DNA from 4 places in the Streptomyces sp. NPDC048496 genome. Region 3 is predicted to be linked to each of the others. Evidence: riboswitches for the same ligand, from Rfam matches in the RefSeq annotation. Region 3 holds a riboswitch; each other region holds the start of a gene.
What was found. Region 3 has a riboswitch for cobalamin ahead of ACGFSA_RS09375 (ribonucleoside-diphosphate reductase subunit alpha). Riboswitches for the same ligand answer to the same signal wherever they lie in the genome.
Positions count from the first base shown of each region.

Region 1: another riboswitch for cobalamin. It lies ahead of ACGFSA_RS22645 (CbtB domain-containing protein); the one in region 3 lies ahead of ACGFSA_RS09375 (ribonucleoside-diphosphate reductase subunit alpha).
Region 2: another riboswitch for cobalamin. It lies ahead of ACGFSA_RS12695 (cobalamin biosynthesis protein); the one in region 3 lies ahead of ACGFSA_RS09375 (ribonucleoside-diphosphate reductase subunit alpha).
Region 4: another riboswitch for cobalamin. It lies ahead of ACGFSA_RS21390 (ABC transporter substrate-binding protein); the one in region 3 lies ahead of ACGFSA_RS09375 (ribonucleoside-diphosphate reductase subunit alpha).

Region 1 is NZ_JBICXB010000026.1:86,267-88,455, forward strand. Features, by position in the region: gene ACGFSA_RS22640 (histidine phosphatase family protein) at 1-471, opposite strand, end outside; adenosylcobalamin (AdoCbl) riboswitch at 598-746, shown strand; gene ACGFSA_RS22645 (CbtB domain-containing protein) at 750-968, shown strand; gene ACGFSA_RS22650 (CbtA family protein) at 997-1,767, shown strand; gene ACGFSA_RS22655 (GNAT family N-acetyltransferase) at 1,835-2,189, opposite strand, start outside.
Region 2 is NZ_JBICXB010000009.1:121,567-123,755, reverse strand. Features, by position in the region: gene ACGFSA_RS12705 (anion permease) at 1-487, shown strand, start outside; gene ACGFSA_RS12700 (hypothetical protein) at 500-733, shown strand; cobalamin riboswitch at 886-1,017, shown strand; gene ACGFSA_RS12695 (cobalamin biosynthesis protein) at 1,165-2,145, shown strand; partial or broken gene ACGFSA_RS12690 (cobyric acid synthase) at 2,142-2,189, shown strand, end outside.
Region 3 is NZ_JBICXB010000006.1:169,434-171,622, reverse strand. Features, by position in the region: gene mctP (monocarboxylate uptake permease MctP) at 1-166, shown strand, start outside; partial or broken gene ACGFSA_RS09380 (GNAT family N-acetyltransferase) at 293-538, shown strand; cobalamin riboswitch at 578-716, shown strand; gene ACGFSA_RS09375 (ribonucleoside-diphosphate reductase subunit alpha) at 860-2,189, shown strand, end outside.
Region 4 is NZ_JBICXB010000024.1:23,622-25,810, forward strand. Features, by position in the region: gene ACGFSA_RS21390 (ABC transporter substrate-binding protein) at 1-997, opposite strand, end outside; cobalamin riboswitch at 1,060-1,248, opposite strand; gene ACGFSA_RS21395 (beta-ketoacyl-[acyl-carrier-protein] synthase family protein) at 1,331-2,189, opposite strand, start outside.

The DNA of each region.
Region 1 (2,189 bases), on a different contig from region 3:
GAACGCCTGCGGCGGAAGGCCCAGCGCGTGCACGATCGCGGCGCGCACCACCGCGGGTTCGACCACGGCGATCACGCGGCCGTCCCCGGCGCCGTCCCGATGCGACGAGTCCAGCCAGCCGCCCACCCGCGCACACAGGTCCAGCAGCGACTCACCGCCGTGCGGTGCCGCCGAAGGGCCGGACAGCCAGACCGACACCGCCTCCGGCTCGGCCTCGCTCACCTTCGCCAGCCGCTGCCCGCTCCAGCGCCCCAAGTCCCAGCCGCGGAGGGCCGGTTCGGGTTCGGACCGCAGCCCCAGCGCCTCGGCGGTCCCGGCGCACCGCTCGTCCGCTCCGCACACCCGGCGATCGGCGGCAGGCACCGCGGCAGCGGCCGCACGCGCCCGCCCGACACCGGACGCGTCGAGCGGGGCGTCGCCGTCGAAACGGGCTTCACGCAGCGCAGCATTGAGCGCCGGCGAGATCAACATCACTTGTACCGTCAACACCGGTGTCAACTCCCTGAACTGTGGCCTTTCGGGTAAGCACACCACGGCATCCGGGCCTTCCGGCCCCGCAGATGGCGCCATGGCGGCGCGTGCCCGCAGGCGGTAAGGTCGCGATGAACATGACGACGGTGTGACGGAAGTCCGGTGAGAATCCGGCACGGTCGCGCCACTGTGAACCCGTACCCCTGCGGGAAGTCAGACCCGGCACTGTCGTCTCAGGCACCACGATCGGGACGCGTGTTCCCTCAGGAGGTTCTGCCATGGCACAGACTGCTGCCCCCGCAACCGTCGCCACACCCGCCATCACCCCCATCTCGCTGAAGGCCATTGCCCCGTGGGCGGTCTTCTTCGGCATCCTCATGCTCGTCCTGCTGTACTTTGTCGGCGCCGAGCAGGGTGCCACCGCTGTCATCTCCGGCGAAGGTGTCCACGAGTGGGTTCACGACGGTCGCCACCTGCTCGGTTTCCCCTGCCACTGACACGCCGCGCACCTCAGGGGAACCGCTCATGAACTCCATATCTGTCAGAGCGCTGCTCGTCCGCGGCATGCTGGCCGGACTTGCCGCCGGCGCGCTCGCTCTTGCCGTCGCCTACTTCCTCGGTGAATCCCGGGTGGACGCGGCGATCGCGCTCGAAGAGGCTCACGGCCACGAGCACGGCGGCGAGGAACTTGTCAGCCGCACCATGCAGTCCACCGCGGGTCTCGCCACCGGTGTCCTGGTCTTCGGTGTGGCGATCGGCGGCATCGCCGCGCTGGTCTTCTGCTACGCCCTCGGCCGCATCGGCAGGTTCGGCCCGAGGGCCACGGCCGCATTGATCGCGTTCGGCGCCCTGCTGACCGTGTATGTCGTGCCGTTCCTCAAATACCCGGCCAATCCGCCGGCTGTCGGACACCCCGACACGATCGGCCAACGCACCACCCTGTTCTTCCTGATGGTCGTCCTCAGCGTGCTGTTGGCCGTCGCTGCCGTCATCTTCGGCAAACGGCTGGCTCCCCGCCTGGGCAACTGGAACGCGTCCATTGCCGCGTCCGCCGCCTATGTGCTCGTCATCGGGCTGGCCTACGCCTTCCTGCCCTCGTTCAACGAGGTCGGCAAGGGCTTCCCGGCCAGTCTGCTGTGGGAGTTCCGCCTCGCCACCCTCGCTGTTCAGGCCACGCTGTGGACCACGTTCGGTCTGGTCTTCGGCTATCTGACCGAGCGGCTGCTGGTGCCGAAGGCCGGCACGGTGACGGCCGGGGGCGGTACCACGTCCCACGCCACAGCCGCTGCGAGCTGAGGCGCCGGCCGACTCGTCGGCCGTATGACGGGAGAACCCGCCGGGAAGCCCCGGCGGGTTCTCCCGTCTATGCGGCGTCCGTCGCGTCGGTCGCTTCAGCCACGTACGTCGCATCCGTTGCGTCCGACGCCTCCGACGTGTCCGACCAGTCGATCAGGAAGTGCTTCACCCGGTCGTCCGCCCTGACGAACCGCATGCCTGCCGCCACCATGACGTGGTGGGACGCGATGTTGTCGAGGTCGGCATCGCCGTTCACGGCGGCGATGCCCTCGTCGCGGGCGAACTCCAGCAGCGCCCGCAGCGCCTCGGCGGCGTACCCCTTGCCGCGCGCCGCAGGGGTCAGGCCGTAGCCGATCGTCACCTGCCCCTCCGCGTTCGGAGCGCCGTGAAAGCCCACTCCGCCTATGGCGTGTCCGTCCTGG
Region 2 (2,189 bases), on a different contig from region 3:
GGTCATCCTGGCCTCCTCGCACCTCGGCTTCTCCCTCTCCACCACCCAGTCCTGCTCCGGCGCCGTGATGGGTGCGGGTCTGGGCCGCCGGGGCGGTGTGGTCCGCTGGTCCACCGCGACCCGGATGTTCGTCGCCTGGGGTCTGACCCTGCCGGCCGCGGGTCTGGTCGGCGCGGGCGCGGAGTTCCTCACCAAGCAGGGCACCTGGGGTGTCGCCGTCGTCGCCGTCCTGCTCGTCGCGGGCTCCGGAGCGATCTGGCTGCTGTCCCGGCGCAAGCCGGTCGGGCACGACGATGTCGCGCCCACCGGCGAGGTCGCCGAACCGGCGGGTGTCATCACCACCGCCATCGCGGCCGTCACCCCGCCGCCGCCCGCCGGGGCGGCCGCGGTCGCCCCGGCAGTGGACACGACCACGGACCTCAAGACCACCATCCCGGCCCAGCCCGGAACCGTCGCCGCCGATCCGGCGCGGCCCGCCACGGTGTAAGGACAGATCACCATGAACATCGACTGGGCAGCCCTCGGCTCCGTTTTCGGCGTCTCGCTCGTCGTCACCGTCGCACTGGTGGGCCTCTTCACCCTGGGCATCGTCGGCCTCTCCAAGCAGCCGGAGCCGGCCGCGCAGGGCGGCTCCACCGGAGGCTCCCTGGTGCTCGCCCGCGCGGGCGCGTACCTCTGCTTCGGGCTCTGCGCGGCCTCGGTCGCGTACGGGATCTATCTGATCGTCGCCTGAGCCCCTTCCCGCACTCCCTCATCGGGCCGGACACACCTCGCGTGTGTCCGGCCCGATGTGCGTCTGCGCACACTGCACCGCCGCAGGTCAACGCCAGGTTGACGGGCGTTCGCGGAGCGTGGTGGACTGCCGGAGCCATTTACGGCGACAGCAGAGGAAGCCGGTGCGAATCCGGCGCGGTCCCGCCACTGTCACCGGGGAGCAGTCCCCCACACCGGAAGTCACGGCCCGCGCATGCGGGCTGGAAGGCCGGGGGAACTGCGGATCCGGGAGCCAGGAGACTCTCGCCGCCGGTCACGTCGAACCAGGGCGCGGACCCTGAGTGAGGACATATCGCCATGCCCGGCTGCCGTGCGTCCGCCGTTTCTGTGCCGCTCTCACCAGGAGCCGGCTGTACCAGGGTCCTTCGAGGCAGCGCGGCCGGCTGAGCCGTGCGAGCCGACCGCATCTTCGCGTACGGCGCCGCCGCCGGCCTGATCGGCGATCTGCTGCTCGGCGATCCCCGCCGGGGGCATCCGGTCGCCGCCTTCGGGCGGGCCGCGGCGGGCGTCGAACGGCGTCTGTGGCGCGACCACCGCGGGTGGGGCACCCTGCACACCCTGGTCTGCGCCGGAGGCGCTGCGGGTGGAGCCACGCTGGCCGCCCATGCCGTACGCCGTCATCCCGCCGTCTCCGTCGCCCTGACCGCGGCCGCCACCTGGTCCGTCGTCGGCGGCACCTCGCTGGGTCGCGAGGCGCGCGCCATCGGCGGCGCGCTCACCGCCGGTGACATCGAGCTGGCCCGGGAGCGCCTCCCCCATCTGTGCGGGCGCGACCCGCACTCCCTCGACGGGCCGCAGATCGCGCGCGCCGTGGTGGAGTCCGTGGCCGAGAACACCTCGGACGCGGTGGTGGGTGCCCTCGTGTGGGGCGCGCTGGGTGGCGTGCCCGGACTCGTCGCCTACCGCGCCGTCAACACCCTCGACGCGATGGTCGGGCACAAGTCGCCCCGCCATCTGCGCTACGGCTGGGCCTCGGCCCGCCTGGACGACGTCGCGGGCTGGCCCGGCGCCCGGCTCACCGCCGCGCTCGCCGTGGTTGCCGGGGGGCAGCCACGTCGAGCGCTGCGGGCCTGGCGGGCGGACGCGGGCAGGCATCCGAGCCCCAACGCGGGTCCGGTGGAGGCCTCGTTCGCGGGGGCGCTCGGCGTACGGCTCGGCGGGACCCTCGCGTACGGCGGGCGTGTCGAGCACCGGCCGGTACTGAACGGCGCGACCGGCCGTGCGGTGGAGACCGGGGACATCGAGCGCGCGGTGCGGCTGTCGCGCCGGGTGGGGGTGCTGGCTCTCGGCGTGTGCGCGGCGGGCCGGCTGATCGCGGGACGGTGGTCGCCCCCGGGGTGGCGTCCGGCCGCGGGACGGAGCGGGACATGAGCGGCGGACTGCTGGTCGCCGGAACCACGTCGGACGCGGGCAAG
Region 3 (2,189 bases):
GGTGCTGACCTTCGTCCTGAACGCGGTGAAGGCCCCGGCGGGCGTCGACGAGACCTCCCCGGCGGACTACACGGCGGACACGGGCGACCCGGGCGTCCAGGTGGAACTCCCCTCGGCCAGGCCCGAGTCGAGCCCGTCACCCGACGCGAGCCCGTCCGCCGGCTAGTGCCCTTCGTCCGGATCGGGCCCGATCCGGACGAAGGGCCCTGGTTCCCTCGCCGGACGGGCTGCACCCAGCCCGTCCGGCGTCACCCACCGGTACGGCACACTCCCGGCATGGACCTGTCGATCCGCCGAATTCCGGATGCTCGCCGTCGCACGGGCGGCGCGCGGCCCCGGGGCGGGCGAGGCGCTCGTGCGGGCCTGTATCGACCGGGCACGGGCCACGAAGGGCGTCGCGCGGCTCGTCCTGTCCACCCAGCCGACCATGTCCGGCGCCCACCGGATCTACCATCGGCTCGACTTCGTACGCACGCCGGAACGCGACCGGGATCCCCTTGCGGGCCTCGCGCTGCTCACGTACAGCCTGGGCCTCTGAACCGATTCGACACAACATGTGGGGGCCACCTCATCGGACGGCCCCCACATGTATGCTCGTGCTCGCTGTCGCCGCAGGGAAATCCGGTGCGAATCCGGAACTGTCCCGCAACGGTATGTTCAGGGCCCTTTTGCGCACCCTGAAAGTCCGAGGACCTGCCGACAGCGCGTCCGGCTCGACCGATCCGGACGCCCAGACGTCCGGGCCTCGCGGATGGGCCGGTGGACGCCGCACACAGTGCTGCCCTCCTTCTTCGGGCATGCCTCCACGCGGCTGCCCCGCTCCCCCGCCGGCCCCGAGCCGAGCGAGGGAGAGCACCACGTGACCATCGCGCCAGCCGATCCGGCTTCAGTCGCCGAGTCCGCGGGAACCACGAATGACGGACCCGGGACCGCACTGCTGCGGACCCTGACCGACCTCACTGCCGATCTGCCCGACACCGACCCCGGCCGCGTCGCCGCCGCCGCGCTGCGCGGCCGCAACGCCGCGTCGGACGAGGCGGAGTTGCGCGCGCTGGCCACCGAGGCCGCCGCGGGTCTGATCGCCGAGGACCCCGCGTACTCCCGGCTCGCCGCCCGCCTCCTGACTCGCACCATCGCGGACGAGGCGGCCGGTCAGGGCGCGCTGTCGTTCTCCGCGTCGGTCGCCGTCGGCCACCGCGAGGGTCTGATCGCGGACCGTACGGCCGCGTTCGTGGCGCTCCACGCGGCCCGGCTCGACGCGCTGGTCGAGCAGTCCCTCGCCGACGGCGCCGACGACCGGTTCGGCTACTTCGGGCTGCGGACACTGCACAGCCGCTATCTGCTGCGTCACCCGCTCACCCGCCAGGTCATCGAGACGCCGCAGCACTTCATGCTGCGCGTCGCCGCCGGTCTCGCCGAGGACGAGTCGGTGCGCGCACTGGACGAGGTCGCCGCACTGTACGGCCTGATGAGCCGCCTCGACTACCTCCCCTCCTCCCCCACACTCTTCAACTCCGGCACCCGGCACCCGCAGATGTCCTCCTGCTATCTGCTGGACTCGCCGTTGGACGAGCTCGACTCCATCTACGACCGCTACCACCAGGTGGCGCGACTCTCCAAGCACGCGGGCGGCATCGGCCTCTCGTACTCCCGGATCCGCGCCCGCGGTTCGCTGATCCGCGGCACCAACGGGCACTCCAACGGCATCGTGCCGTTCCTGAAGACGCTCGACGCCTCGGTCGCCGCAGTGAACCAGGGCGGCCGCCGCAAGGGCGCCGCCGCCGTCTACCTGGAGACGTGGCACGCGGACATCGAGGAATTCCTGGAGCTGCGCGACAACACGGGCGAGGACCAGCGGCGTACGCACAACCTCAACCTGGCGCACTGGATCCCGGACGAATTCATGCGCCGGGTCGACGCGGACGGCGACTGGTCGCTGTTCTCCCCCGCCGACGTGCCGGAACTGGTCGACCTGTGGGGCGACGAGTTCGACGCCGTGTACCGGGCCGCCGAGGCCAAGGGCCTGGCCCGCAAGTCGATGCCCGCGCGTGAGCTGTACGGCCGGATGATGCGGACGCTCGCGCAGACCGGTCAGGGCTGGATGACGTTCAAGGACGCCTCCAACCGGACGGCCAACCAGACCGCCGAGCCGGGTCGCGTCGTCCACTCGTCGAACCTGTGCACCGAGA
Region 4 (2,189 bases), on a different contig from region 3:
CCAGACCCTCGACCGTCCGGATGGACGGGTTCATGGCCTGGCCGCTGAGCAGCACGTACCGCTTGTGCTCGACGGCGTCCATGTTCTTCGTCGCGGGATTGGACTCCAGGAACTCGATCTTCTTCGCGGCGCTCTCGGCGGTCTGTGCCCTGCGCGTCAGATCGCCGATGACCAGGACATCGGGGTTGCGGTCGGCGACGGTCTCCCAGCTGATCTGCGGCCATTCCTCATGGGTGTCGTCGAAGACGTTCTTCGCTCCGAGCTCCCTGGTGATGACGCCGGGTGCGCCGCAGCAGCCCGCCAGGTACGGGGCCTTGGAGTCGGAGAACCAGTAGAGGAGAGTGGCGTCGGAGGCGTCGATGCCGTCGGTGGCCTTCCTCACCCGCTCCCGCAGCCGGGCGACGAGCTCGTCGCCGCGCTGCTGGACGCCGAACACCTTGGCCAGGTCGCGCACTTCGCCGTAGACGCTGTCCATGGTCAGTGCTTCGGTACGCGCTCCGTCGCCGCCGCCGCTGTTGTCCTTGCCGGTGCAGTCGGCGGGCGACACGTAGGTGGGGACACCGAGCTCCTCGAACTGTTCGCGGGGGGCGACGCCGCCCTTGGCGAGGGTCGATTCGAACGAGGCGCTGACGAAGTCGGGTTCCTGGTCGAGGACCTTCTCCGACGACGGCCGGTTCTCCGAGAGGCGTGGCACCTTCGCGTTGGCCTTCTCCAGCCCCTTCATCACCGGGTCGGTCCAGGTGGCCGTGGCCGCCAGCCGGTCGGCGAGGCCGAGGGAGAGCAGGATCTCCGTCGATCCCTGGTCGACGGAGACGGCGTGGTGCGGTGCGGCTTCGACGGTGACGGTGCGGCCGCAGTTCCTGAGCGTCACCGGATAGCCTTCGCCACCGGCTGACTTGGGTGTGGAGTCGTCGGTCCCTCCGCCGCACGCGGTCAGCAGGAGGAGTGCCGCCGAGAGCAGGGCGGCGGCGCGGGCAGGGCTGGCTATGGACGGCACGGAGTCCCTCTGCGTCTCAGGGCCCATGCGCGGAGCCCGCTGTACGGAGTGCTGCCGCCCGGTACCGGGCGGCAGATGCCAGCAGGTCTTCGGACTCGGGTTCCTTCGGACGGGACGCCTTCCCAGGACACCCGTGGATGTCCCAGTGGCCGTGGCCCCGCCCGTCCCCCTCACCGCTGCGCGTCAGCTCCGGATTCGCACCGGATTCCCTGACCCCTACGTGGAGTTTGACTGGCTTCGGCAAGCTATCACGCTGCGCCGCGCGGCCCGTCGGCGGTGCGGTGGGGCCAAAGGCACCCCGGCCGTACCGCCCCGGCATGCTCCGCCCCCTGCCTACGGACGCTGGAGGGCGACCACGGCGTTGTGGCCGCCGAACCCGAAGGAGTGGCTCACGGCGCGCCGGACGGGCCGGTGGAGGGGCTGTCCGGTGACGCAGTCGATGTCGAACTCGGGCGCCGAGGCGTCCAGGTTGGCGATCGGCGGTACGATCCCGCGCTGCAGCGTGAGGATCGTCAGCCCCGCCTCGATGGCTCCGGCAGCCCCCATGCAGTGGCCCAGTACCCCCTTGGGGGCGGTGACGGGTGGCCGGTGCGGGTAGGCCCGGCCGATGAGAGCGGCTTCGGTGGCGTCGCCCAGCGGTGTCGACGTGCCATGCGCGTTGACGTGTTCGACGTCCTCGGCCGCCCAGCCCGCGTCGCGCAGCGCGGCCTCGACCGCGGCCCGGGCGACGGCGCCGGACGGGTGCGGAGTGGTGGGATGGTGGGCGTCGGTGGTGGCGCCTGTCCCGGCGAGCAGCGCCCGCGGGACCGCTGCCCGGGCCCGTGCGTCGTCCGCCCGTTCCAGCACCATGACGGCGGCGCCCTCGCCCATGACCAGACCGGCGCGGTCGGCCGCGAACGGCCGGCAGAGGCGGGCCGGGTCGCCGTCCCTCGTGGCGGCGGCACCGGACCGGGCGAATCCGGTCATGGCGACCGGGAAGACAATCGACTCGGTGGCTCCGGCGATCGCGAGGTCGCACTGGCCGGTGACCAGCAGGTCCCGGGCGACGGAGAGCGCGGTGACCCCGGACGAACAGGCGGTGCACGGCGCCAGGCTGGGACCGGTCGCCCCCATCCGGATGGCGATCTCCGCCGCGGGCATGTTCGGAATGGTGAGGAGGATCCCCGTCGGCGAGGTGGCCCCCGGTCCTCGC